DNA from 3 places in the Alcanivorax sp. HI0007 genome. Region 3 is predicted to be linked to each of the others. Evidence: predicted binding sites of a transcription regulator. Region 3 holds the regulator's gene; each other region holds the start of a gene.
The links. The regulator PhoB, encoded in region 3, activates phosphate uptake and scavenging genes when phosphate is short. The targets are predictions, from matches to a motif close to TGTCATANNNNTGTCANA.

Region 1: the regulator PhoB is predicted to act here: its motif matches at 2,531-2,548, upstream of A3714_RS00745 (glycerophosphodiester phosphodiesterase).
Region 2: the regulator PhoB is predicted to act here: its motif matches at 1,348-1,365, upstream of A3714_RS16685 (alkaline phosphatase).

What each region holds. Positions count from the first base shown of each region.
Region 1 is NZ_LWEJ01000006.1:3,890-8,112, forward strand. It holds gene A3714_RS00730 (polysaccharide deacetylase family protein) at 1-34, opposite strand, end outside; gene A3714_RS00735 (glycosyltransferase) at 15-1,193, opposite strand; gene A3714_RS00740 (sulfotransferase) at 1,329-2,483, opposite strand; gene A3714_RS00745 (glycerophosphodiester phosphodiesterase) at 2,619-3,410, shown strand; gene A3714_RS00750 (patatin-like phospholipase family protein) at 3,374-4,223, opposite strand, start outside.
Region 2 is NZ_LWEJ01000274.1:23,672-27,894, reverse strand. It holds gene bioC (malonyl-ACP O-methyltransferase BioC) at 1-515, shown strand, start outside; gene bioD (dethiobiotin synthase) at 672-1,316, shown strand; gene A3714_RS16685 (alkaline phosphatase) at 1,501-3,225, shown strand; gene A3714_RS16680 (metallophosphoesterase) at 3,222-4,223, shown strand, end outside.
Region 3 is NZ_LWEJ01000239.1:10,848-15,070, reverse strand. It holds gene A3714_RS11880 (TIGR00730 family Rossman fold protein) at 1-22, opposite strand, end outside; gene phoR (phosphate regulon sensor histidine kinase PhoR) at 233-1,543, opposite strand; gene phoB (phosphate regulon transcriptional regulator PhoB) at 1,655-2,359, opposite strand; gene ubiA (4-hydroxybenzoate octaprenyltransferase) at 2,662-3,534, opposite strand; gene A3714_RS11860 (chorismate lyase) at 3,739-4,223, opposite strand, start outside.

The DNA of each region.
Region 1 (4,223 bases), on a different contig from region 3:
GTGCGACTAACGACTCAGAGGGCGCTGCGGGCATAGTTACTGCTCAGGCGGCGCAACAGCGCCAGGGTCGGGGAAGGCAGTGAGCGGTTGGCTGCCGGCACCATCTGGGCACACTGCCCCAGCACAGCGGCCCAATGCTCAATGGCATCCCGATTCATGGTCAGCGCCGCCTGCCTGGCCTGCTTCGCCTTCAGGTCGCGGACCACCGGGCTCAATGACTGCAAGCGATCCAGGGTCTGCTTCAGGCTTTCCCGCGGTTCCATGATCCACAGTCCTGACGCCAGGGCCGGCCATTCATTGATGCCGCAGGCCGGTGTGGTGATTACCAGCCGCTCACGAGCCATGGCTTCCAGAGCCACGGTGCCGAAGGCCTCCACCGAAGAAGGCAGCACCAGCACCTGGCAGCGATCGAGAATTTCCACCACCTGCTGTCGGCGACACCAGCCATGGAAGGTCAGGTTGGCGGATGCCTTGCAGGCCTGCTCCACCTTGTTGCGCAGCGGCCCGTCGCCGGCTATCTCGAACTGCAGATCCGGTCGCGAAGCCGCCAGGGCCAGGAAAGATTCGATATTCTTTTCCGCCGCCAGCCGCCCCACATAACAAACCCGTCTGACGCTGTCATGCAGCCGGGTGACCGGCGTGTTAACAAACTCCCGGGCCAGCGGCGTACCCACCAACTGCGGGTTACGGGCGCCGGCGGCACGGGCCTGGGCGATCATGGATTCACAGATAGTGGCAGCGGTATCACTGCCCCGGAACAGGGTGCGGTTGACCCAGTTAAGCAGTCCACCGGCCAGCCTTGCCAGGCGGCGCCCCCAGTACAGCTCCACCAGGCGGTTGTAGTCCGTCTGGAATGTCACGCAGACCGGGATACCCCACTTGCGGGCGATCCAGTACCCGATCATGGAAAAAATACCGGGGCCGGGAATGACGATAACGTGGGGTTTCATTTCCCAGACCAGGGCGCTGAGTTCACGGACCTTGGGGAAGAAAAGCCGCTGGGTGGGGTCGCCGGGGATCGGCATGGACGCACCCTGACAGGGATGCGGTTCCTCCATGCAGGGCTGCACCAGTTCCACCTGGGCCACATGGTCCTTGAGATGCGAGACCAGATCCTGGAAGTAGGCGCCGACGCCATTCCGACCCTTGATCGCATCCACCACAAACAGTATGCGTAGCTCTTTGGTATCCATGGGCGCCAGTATCAGCGCCCCTCATGTCGATAATGTGACAGCATTGCCGCACCATGACGGTGAAATTGCGACAAGATGTAACGAACCCCGAACGCGCCGTATGAGCGTCGCTGGCGGCGCGAACCCAAACAGTTTTTAATCGATGTTGGGAAGTGGGTATCCGAAACGGTCATAGACCCAGCCGAAGACATCAGCGAGTTCATCGGGGCTAACACCCAGTTCGTCCGGGTTGTAGTGATGGCCGCTGCGGTACTGTTTTGCCTGGCGGTCTTGTGCTTCCAACCGCTGCAGGAAAACCGCTCCAGGCTGCCAACCAAACCGCCGGTAGAACGCCCGCACCGTCGCCGCCGGGGCCGATGCCAATTGCTCCATCACCGAAAGCGCCTGACGTTCCGGCGGCAGGCTTTCCAGCACCTCAAGCACATGGCGGTAGTAATAATCGAGCATGGCCATAAAGCCCTGCCGCCAGTAACCGGTTGTGTCACGGCCATCAAACAGGCGGGCGCCGATCAAAATGGAATTGATCTGGGATGGCACCGCCGCGCTGGGATTACGAATACAGCCGATAAAGCGGGCATCCGGGAAGGCCTCTGCCAGAGTCGCCATCCAGGGCGTAAAGGACGGATTCTTGGAGAGCAGTTGCTTGTGGCTGCCGTGGAAATAGAGATGCCGCTGCACAAAGCGCCGGTAGGCCGCGATCAGCCTCTGCTTTTCCTTGTCGGTGCCATCCCGGTCCAGATAGGTGAGACGCCACAGGGCGGGTACCGGTACAGCCAATACCAGCAGGAAGCAGCCCCACACGGGAATCAATGCCAGGTAATCTTCCTCCGGGTCCAGCAGCCCGGTCTTGTGGACCCCGTCCAGACCCCCGAGCAGGCGCCGCTCTATCCATAGCAACACCCGCCCCGCGGGTCGGCCGATCATGTCATCAAGGCGCGCAACAGCGGTCCAGAAATACCGCTGGCTAATCGACGGGGCGAACAGCAGTTCCCACAGGGCCGTGGTAGTAAACCGCTCATCCCTGGCCAGCAGACGGTGCAGAAAGGTGGTACCACTGCGCGGCACCCCGACCACAAAGAGAGGCTCACGAACCTGAACCCGCTGAAAATCAGGGAACAACAGATAATCCAGCAGCAGCCCCAAACCATTGATGGCCTGCACCAGCAGAAACACAGGCCAGAACAACGCCATCACCAGCCATCGTTGCAGCGAAAACCGCCCTGCCCGGCCATCGTAGACCGGCAACCAGCTCATCAGAAAAAACTGCAGATAGCGTTTCAGTACTGCCAAACCGTTCTCCCGGGTATTCCCATGCAGCGTGCACGCTACGCCCCGCCCATGTCATAAAAATGACAATTTTGCCTCTTGTGTCCAGGTCACAGCACTGTCATCTTTCTCGAAAACAATGGCGGCATGACTATCGCAATGACAGCACCCAGCACAGCGCCTCGTCACCCGACACTGGTCGGCCACCGGGGCGCCCGAGGCGAAGCCCCGGAAAATACCCTGGCCAGTTTTCAGGTGGCACTGGAGGCCGGTGTCTCGGAAATGGAACTGGATGTCAGGCTATCCGCCGACGGCCATCTGATCGTGTTGCACGATAGCGACGTCACACGCACCACCGGCATGCGCGGCAATGTGCGCCAATATACCCGCTCCCAATTGGGCACCATGGATGCTCGCCGCAATACCCCCGGCTGGCATAGCCCCACGGGCATCCCGTCCCTGCAGGAAGTGGTGGAGCTGTGCGGCCCGGCCATGCGCTTCCAGTTCGAAGTGAAGGGAGCGGATCGGGTGGTGCTGCATCAGCTGGCGCATCACCTCACGCATATGATCCATGAACAGCACCTGCAATCCCGGGTGGTGGTGACCTCCAGTCATACCGGTTTCCTGCGCATGATCGGTACCATGGCGCCGGATGTGGAACGGGGTTATGTGTGCCAGTACCGCTACCTGCAACCCACCCGCCGGGCCCATGGCCTGGGCTGCAGCTGGCTGATGCCTCATTACTCGCTGGTGACCCCGGCGTTAATGCGCCGGGCCCGCAAACGTGGCCTGAAAGTGTCGGTGTGGACGGTGAATGACCTCACCGAAGCAGATCGGCTGGCCCAACTGCAGGTGGATGGCATTATCACGGACTACCCCACCAGTTTTGTCAGCCACTTCCGACGCAGCCCCCGTTACTCGTCCTCGGAAGCAGCGGCAGTGAGCGGCTGATCGGCGAAGAACGCCAGGATTTCTTCCTTACGGGCCATGGCATCCTTGCGACCCATCTCAATCAGCGTGCGGGTGAAACCCGGCTCGAACAACAGGTAGCTCATGGCACTGGCCCCCGGCGACCGCGTGGCACCCGACCCCCGCAGGAAAAAACGCAGGGCCCGCGGCAATTCGCGGATATGCTCGGCGGCAATTTCATCAATGGGGCGGGACGGGTAGATCTTCAGCACATCCACCTGCCGCAACTGGATACCATGCTTGCGCCGGGCGCGCTCACTCATGGCAGAAAGGGTCCGGTTGATCCGCTCCAGCCGCTCCACATCCCCCTCCAGGGTGTCCACAAACACACTGTTGAGCACATGGCCCAGCACCTGGGCCATGGACGGGTAGCCGCTTAACTGGCGCTGATGGCCGGCACTCATGTTGCCGGACACACCAATGACCAGTAACCGGGAAGCGCCAAGATGCAACGCCGGACTCAAAGGCGCCAGTTGCCGCAGCGCGCCGTCGCCATAATAGGCGCCATCCACCTTGCTGGCAGGAAACAGGATGGGAATGGCCGCCGACCCCAGCAAATGTTGCACCCCGATTTCCGAGCGCTTGCCCTTGCGGCGTGCCCGCACCCACTCCGGCAGCGCGCTGTCGCCCTGGAAAAAACTCACCGACTCACCACTTGCATAGCCGGAAGCGGTGATTGCCAAGGCGCGCAAATGACCCTGATCCAGGTTGTCGCGGATACGACGAAAATTGATCACCAGGGTAAGCAGGCGTTGCAGCGGCATGTTATCCAGTAGCGCGCTGCGTTCCGGCGTC
Region 2 (4,223 bases), on a different contig from region 3:
TCAACGACCAATACCGGCCACTGTGCGCCGATGCAGAATCGCTGCCCGTGGAGAGTGGATCCCAGGGGCTGGTCTTTTCCTGTTTTGCCTTGCAATGGTGTGACCCGACCCGGGTGATGGCGGAAGTGCACCGGGTGCTGGCACCGGGCGGGCGGTTGTTGCTGGCGGTGCCGTTGGCGGGCTCCCTGCGGGAATTGAGCCAGAGCTGGCAAGCGGTGAATCATCGCCCCCATGTGAATGCCTTGCCAACGTTGGGCGACTGGCAAGAAGCCTCACTGCGGGTCGGGTTTGCTGACGTGCAAATTCAGCAACAGGTGATGGTGGAATATTACGAATCGGTCAAACAGATTGCCCGCCGCCTCAAGGCCACCGGCGCCGACCATGTAAGTGGCGCCAGCGGCCTGACCGGCAAGCATGCCTGGCAAGCCATGGTGGCCGAGTATGAAACCAAAAGGACCGGTCAGGGCTTGCCGTTGACGTGGAATGTGCTGTTTCTGGAAGCGGAAAAGCTTTGAGCTGCGCTGATTGGATTAAGAAAGGCCCGGACGTTCGCGGGGGGGCAGAAGTGTCTACGAGGCCGCTTGCAGGAGTTCCTCTTGAGGGACGAACCGTGCGAAGCACGGAATCGACCGCAGGGTGATCAAAGCGATAAGTTCAATCCAAGGATAGCTATGGAAAATCAGAAGCCACCCCTTCCTGCCCTCAAGGGCATCTTCTTCGTCACCGGTACCGACACCGAAGTCGGCAAGACCTGGGTAAGTTGTCGTCTCCTGGAGCGGGCCCGTGAGGCCGGGTTGAGCTGCTATGGGCTCAAGCCGGTGGCGGCGGGTTGTGAGGAAACGGCGGAGGGCTGGCGCAATGATGACGCCCTGCAGCTGATGGCGGCCAGCTCGGTGACATTGCCCTATGAGCTGGTTAACCCGGTGGCATTGAAGGCGCCGGTGGCGCCGCACATTGCCGCCCGGCAGGAAGGTAAAACGATTTCCCTGGCGCGCCTGGCCGGCTATGTACGTGGTGCCCTGAGTGCCCACAAGGCGGACCTGATCCTGATCGAAGGTGCGGGAGGTTGGCGGGTGCCGCTCAATGATCGGGAAATGCTGTCCGGCCTTGCTGCCGAACTGGAGCTGCCGGTGATCCAGGTGGTGGGCATGAAGCTGGGCTGCATCAATCATGCCCTGCTTACCGCTGAAGCGATCCAGAAAGACGGATTGCGCTATGCCGGCACCATGGCCAATTGTTTTGGTCCCATGGCGGTGCAGGAAGAGAACCTGCTTACGCTGCGTCAGCACTTACCCGGCGCCTTTGCGGTCCTCTGAAGCCGCAAAAATCATCAGCGCTTCAATGCCCGGTCATGCCCCTGTCACCTTTAACTGGGCAGTTACAGGGGGCTACATAGCACTACAGTGCAACTACCCAAGGCCCACTGTTGCGATGCAATTTCCTGCCTAATCTTGAGTCGTTATCGCGTGAAGCGCTGACGTTTCAATCAGGGGGAATTCCATGGATCGCAAACGACGTCGTCTGGTGCAGGCGCTGGGGGCAGGCAGCACCCTGGCACTGGCGGGCTGTGGCGGGGGCAGCAGCTCATCACCGGCACCGGTCAATACGCCCACACCCAATCAGCCGGACGTACCGGATCAGCCTGATGCCTTGCCCGGCGTCTCCTTTTTGCATGGTGTGGCCTCCGGAGACCCGCTTGCTGACCGGGTGATTCTGTGGACCCGGGTCACCCCGGACCTGGGCAACGGTGAGGATGTGGCTGTGACCGTCACTGTTGCCAGTGACCCGGCCATGCAGCAGACCGTTGCCTCCTATGGGGTCACCGCTTCAGCGGCAGCGGATTATTGTGTGAAGGTGGATGCGACCGGCCTGCAGGCGGACCGCTGGTACTACTATCAATTCTCGGTGGGCGAGCAGGTCTCCCCGGTGGGGCGTACCCGGACTTTCCCGGCCGCCGATCGCTTTGCGGACCGTGCCCGTTTCGCGGTGGTGTCCTGTTCCAATTACCCCAATGGTTTCTTCTCCGTCTACCGGGCGGTGGCCAATCAGGCGGATCTGGATTTTGTTCTGCACCTGGGGGATTACATTTACGAGTACGGTGCCGGTGAATACGGCAACTTCCCGGAGCGGGATCCCCAGCCGCCCCATGAAATGGTGTCCCTGAGCGATTACCGCCAGCGCCATGCCCAATACAAGACCGACCAGGATCTGCAAGCGGTGCATCAGCAATTCCCCATGATTGCTGTCTGGGACGATCACGAATCTACCAACGACAGTTACCGCGACGGCGCCGAGAATCACCAGCCGCTCACCGAAGGCGACTGGGAGAGCCGCAAGCAGATCGCCCAGCAGGCCTATTTTGAATGGCTGCCCATTCGCCCCCGCGAGCCGGGGAATAACAGTGTGATCTATCGCCGCTTCCAGTTCGGTGATCTGCTGGATCTGACCATGCTCGATACGCGGTTGGAAGGCCGTGACGAGCAGCTGACGATCCCCGCTGACCCGGCCCGCAACAGTGAAGATCGCCATCTGATCAGTACCGAGCAGATGGACTTTCTGCTCGACAGCCTGAGTGCCTCCACCAGCCAGTGGCGCTTCATCGGTCAGCAGGTCATGTTTGCCCAGCTCAATATTGCCGAGCTGCCGACCCTGGATGAGCGTAGTGCCCAACTGCGCGGCAATCTGTCTGCCATCAATATGGATCAATGGGATGGTTATGCGGCAGACCGGCTGAAAATTCTCAACCACATCGACGACAACAACATCGACAATGTGGTGATTCTCACCGGGGATATTCATACCTCCTGGGCCAGTGAAATCTACCGCAATCCGGGCTCGCTGCTCGGGGATCTCTTCGACAAGCCGTTGGCGGCAGAACTGGTCACCCCGGCGGTGACCAGCCCGGGCTTCCCGGATGGTGCCGCGGAAGTGGCCGGCGCACTGATTCCGGTGGTCAACCCGCATATCCGTTATGTGGAAGCCAAGTCCCGCGGTTTCATTCTGGTGGATGTGGATCGCCAGCGAACCCAGGGCGAGTTCTATTACGCGCAGAGCATCGAATCCTTCGACCTGCGCGGCCAGATTGATACCGGCAAAACCAAGGTGGTAGCGGTGAAAAGCGGCGATAGTCGCATTGTCGAAGACCTGCCGCCCTCGCGTCCCCGTGCGCTGCGCACCGCGTTTTTCCACCCCCCTGTACCGAGTTCCAATGAGGTGATGTCATGACTTTTCCCTGGAAATTGCTGCCCCTGGTGGCGGCACTGACGCTGACCGCCTGCGGCGGCGGGGGATCTTCCGGTTCCAACCCCGCCAATAACGATGGCTCGGGGGGGAATACGGAAACCCCAAACAATCCGTCCCAGCCCGGTGACGGAGGCAGCGATGATGACGGGGGCGACAATCCGGTGGCCAGCAACCCGCCGGCAGCCGTGCGGTTTATCGTGATCGGCGATTCCGGCAGTGGCTCCGCCGGTCAGTATGCGGTGGGTAAAGCCATCGCCAGCGTCTGCGAGGAAAAAGACGAGTTCGTGGGTGATATGGCGTTCCCGGGTTGTGATCTTGTCGTCGGTCTGGGTGACAATATCTATGAATCCGGTGTCACCAGCGTGGATGATCCCCAGTTCGCGGAAAAATTCGAAAAGCCTTTCGAGCCGGTGCAACTGCCTTTCTACATGGTGCTTGGCAACCACGACAACACGGCCTATGTGGGCGGTGATGGCGCCGGTAATGCCCGTGGCGAATTCCAGGTGGATTACACCTACTTCGACGGAAAACTGTCCAACCGCTGGAACATGCCGGATCGTTACTTCCTGCACAGTGCCGGCACCACCCACACCAACCCGCGCCCGCTGGTGGATTTTGTCGCACTGGATTCCAATCCGATTGCCGGCGGCTTTGGCGATCCGGATATCGCCTATGCCTACCACACCTACGGCGTTGATCAGCGTAACTGGGTGGTCAATACGCTGGCCGGCTCCAATGCGGTCTTCAAGATCGCCATGGCCCACCACCCCTACCTGTCCAACGGCACTCACGGTAATGCCGGTAACTACGATGGTGTGCCCAGTGAGATCCTGCCAGTGCTGGCCGGCGAGCGGTGGAAAGCCTTTATGGAAGAAGCGGTCTGTGATCAGACCGACTTTTTCTTTGCCGGCCACGACCATGACCTGCAGGTGCTTGAAGCGGTACCGGAGTGTGGTCGTACCGAATTCGTGGTCAGTGGT
Region 3 (4,223 bases):
AATAGACGCAGATTCTTTTCATGGATATTCACCTGATCCCTGCGCCGTAGGAGCGTCGTTGGCGGCGCGATAACGAACCTTGAAGACTGGAATTCCACCACAGAGGGCACAGAGTTCACCGAGGAAAAGATGGGTTTCTTCTCTGTGCCCTCTGTGGTGAAAATGCTTTTGATCTAGGTTTGCCATCGCGCCGCCAGCGACGCTCCTACGGCGGGGTATTTAAAAGTATCACTCATCCCGCCACCGCCGTGGGTTTGCTCACCAACCGCTCCGCCGGGAAATGACAGGTGAAGACGCTCCCCTTGCCCAGCTGACTCTTGATTTCCAGTTTGCCGTTATGACGGATCATCACATGTTTGACGATGGCCAGGCCCAGGCCGGTACCGCCGGTCTCGGTGACGCGGCTGTTGTCCGGGCGGTAGAAGCGTTCGGTGAGACGCGGGATATGCGCCGGGTCGATGCCGACACCGTTATCACTCACCGCCAGGTGTGCGCCACGCTCATCCTGCCACCAGTGAATACGGATCTGGCCACCGGCGGGGGTGTACTTGACCGCATTGGTGATCAGATTGCCGAAGGCGCTCTCCAGCTCCGCCGGGTTGGCAATCAGGCGGGCTTCTTCGGGCACGTCCAGCTCAATGCTGTGGCCCTTGTCGGCGCTGATCGCCAGGGCATTTTCGCGCATGCGTTTGAGCATGCCGTGGACAGGGACCGCCTGGCTGAGATTGTCCGCATTGGTGCCCTCCAGCCGTGCCAGCAACAGCAGGTCCGAGACCAGGGCTTCCATACGGTTGGACTGGTTGTCCATCTGGGTGAGGGCCCGTCGTAACCGGGACTGTTCCTCCGGCACCGTGTCCAGCAGGGTTTCCAGGTAGCCCTTGAGCACGGTCAGTGGGGTTTTCAGTTCGTGGCTCACGTTGGCCACGAAATCCTTGCGCATCTGTTCCAGATGATGGATCCGGGTGACATCCCTGGCCATCATCAACTGCTCGCCCACCCCAAATTCGGTAATGCGAAATTGCAGGATGCGGTTGTCGTCCACCGGCGAGGGAATCTCCAGCGCCTCGCGGAAATCCCCCTTGCTCAGGTATTCGGTGAATTTCGGATGGCGCACCAGGTTGGTCAGCGGCTGGCCCAGATCCTGGCGGGCGTTGAACCCCATGTAGCGTTCCGCAGCCTGGTTCCAGTATTCCAGGTAGCCGTGCTGGTCAATCAGAATGACCACATCTTCCAAGGCATTCACCGATTGCTGGGCACGGTGAATGATGCCCTGCAGATTTTCCTGGGCGCGGCGTTCTTTCTGGAAAAGGTGCTCAAGTCGGGTGTAGAACTCGCCCCACAGCCCGATGCTGTCCGGGGGTTCGGTGTGGTCATCGCGCACCAGCCAGCTGTACAGACCAAACAGCTGCCGGGTGCTCCAGATGATGTAGCCCAGCAGACCGACCACCAGTGGCCAGATGTGGCCCACTGCCAGCGCTGCCGCAACGGACAGCAGGATCAAGCCGACTATGCGATTTACTTCCTTGGCCAGACTGGCTTTCATGATCTCGCTTCCACCGCCCCGTTGCGGCTACGTGGGTGCATTCACCGTCACCGATCCGCATTGCATCACCTCTGTGGATTGCGCGCAACGCGCCATGCGGACCGGATCGCTTCAGCTTGCCTTGGCGGATTTTACCGAAAAACGGTAGCCAGTGCCGCGGACTGTCTGGATAAAGCGGTCGTAGCCGAAGGGGGACAGGGCCTTGCGCAGCCGGCGGATATGCACATCGATGGTGCGGTCTTCCACATAGACATTGGCGCCCCACACCTGATCCAGCAGCTGGGTCCGCGAATAGGCCCGCTCCTGGTGGCTCATGAAGAATTCCAGCAGACGGTACTCCGTGGGCCCCATGTCCACCGGCTCATCGTCGGCGCTGATGCGATGGCTCACCGGATCCAGGCACAGGCCTTCCACTTCGATGGCCTTGTCTGCCGCGGTGCTGGAAGCACGCCGCAGTACGGCCTTGATGCGGGAGATCAGTTCGCGGGTGGAAAACGGCTTGGTGATGTAGTCGTCGGCGCCCACATCCAGCCCCTGGATCTTGTTGTCCTCTTCGCTCTTGGCGGTAAGCATGATGATGGGGATTTCGTTGGTGGTCTCATCACGCTTGAGGCGGCGGGCCAGCTCGATACCGGTAACCGACGGCAGCATCCAGTCCAGCAACACCAGATCCGGGCGTTCATCGACAATAATTTCGTGGCCTCGCTGGGCGTTTTCCGCCTCCAGCACATCAAAATCGGCCAGCTCCAGCGCAACGGCCACCATTTCCCGAATGGCGGGCTCGTCGTCAACAATCAGAATACGGTTACGGGACATGGCTTTCCTTCCTTGCCTGTCTGTCTGTGTTGCCCTATTAGATTGCTTTTTTGTGACATCTGTATGACAAATTGGGCGGAAACGGGCGAAAAAGCAAGGGGGGGAGCTACAAGCTTCAAGCTACAACGCGGATTGATGGGGGAGCTATCCGATGACGTTGGAAGCCGCGCGTCGAGGTGAAAGAGCGCAAGGATAAAGCATGGCTTGAAACCGTCAGATTTGTTTAGCAATGAATCGCGGGCATGGCGTTTCAGAACATGGGAGCCAGCCCGCGTTGTAGCTTGCAGCTTGAAGCTTGTCACTCAGAAGTACTGGAAATACAACCCGACAAACACACACGCCCCGGCCCAGTGGTTATTGAGAAAAGCGTGGAAGCTGGGCCAGCGTTCCCGGTAACGGATCAGGCTGTGCTGGAACAGGAAACTCAGGGACATGCCGGCCAGACCCAGGTACCAGGGCCAGGAAAAGTCCAGCCGTTGCCCCACCATGATCAGGGCCAGCAGAGTCAGCCCCTGGAGGATGGCGATCATCAAGCGGTCCGCATCGCCGAACAGGATGGCGGTGCTCTTGATGCCCAGTTTCAGGTCGTCTTCCCGGTCGCACATGGCGTATTCGGTGTCGTAGGCCACGGTCCACACCAGGTTGGCCACGTACAGCAGCCAGGCGATTTCCGGCACGGCCCCGGTTTCGGCGGCAAAGGCCATGGGAATGGCCCAGCTGAAGGCAGCGCCGAGAAACAGTTGCGGCATAAAGGTGAAGCGCTTGGTAAAGGGGTACAGCACCGCCAGCCCCAGCCCGCCGAAGGACAGCCAGAACGTCAGTTCATTGAGAAACAGCACCAGCACAAAGGCCAGCAGCCCCAGCCCGCAAAACAACGCCAGGGCTTTCTTGGCGCTGATAGCACCGGTGGCCAGCGGGCGGCCTTTGGTGCGTTCCACATCGCCGTCGAAATCCCGGTCGGCAAAATCGTTAATCACGCAGCCAGCGGCACGCATGATGATCACCCCGAGAATGAAGATCACCACGGTCTTCAGGCTGGGCGTACCGTTCCCGGCAATCCACACCGCCCACAGGGTCGGCCACAACAGCAACAGGGTGCCGATGGGGCGGTCCAGCCGCATCAACTGGATGTAGGGCCAGAGCGAGGGGTAGCGTTGTTCAACGAAGGCAAACATGGGACATCCGGTTGTCAGGGGCGGGGGTAAGTTTCAAGTTGAAAGTTGAAAGTTTCAAGGCTCCTTGTAGGAGCACCTCTTGAGGTGCGAAGCCTCGAATGGTCGCGATAACTCTTAGAGTTGAACCGACTCTCCCTCCAGGCAGGGTGACCGCGGTGAAAACCATTTCCTCGCTACGCTCGGTTCGCACCTCAAGAGGTGCTCCTACAGCAGCCCTGAAGAAACGCTAGTAGCGCCTACCTTCTCCCACAGCGCCGGCAGGAAGTATTCTGCCACCAGCAACGGTTCACCGCGTTTGATAAAACGGGACTGGCGCCCCCAGCACACTGGCATGGCTTCTGCAGGGCTCCCAATGCGGGCCCAGACCTGGTCGCGCTGGCAGGTGGGGCGTTTGTACAGTTCCAGGCCCAGGGAGCGGCTGCCCATATGGCCCAGGGAGCGATTGGCACCGGTCAGACTGGTCAGGGGGAGTACGCTGCGGGCGGCCACCACCGGGGTGTCGTCCAGCAGCAGGGTCACTTCGCGGATCAGCGCCGCCCGCCGGGGGGCCAGGTTCAGCAGGTGCCGTTCGTCGGCGCGGGGAAAGCTGATGGCGTGGTAGCCCGGCGCTACCCGGAACTGGCCGTGACGCTTCAGGCGCAGGGTCAGGGAGGCGGGATCCGCCATCCAGTCACGGATACGCGGCGGCA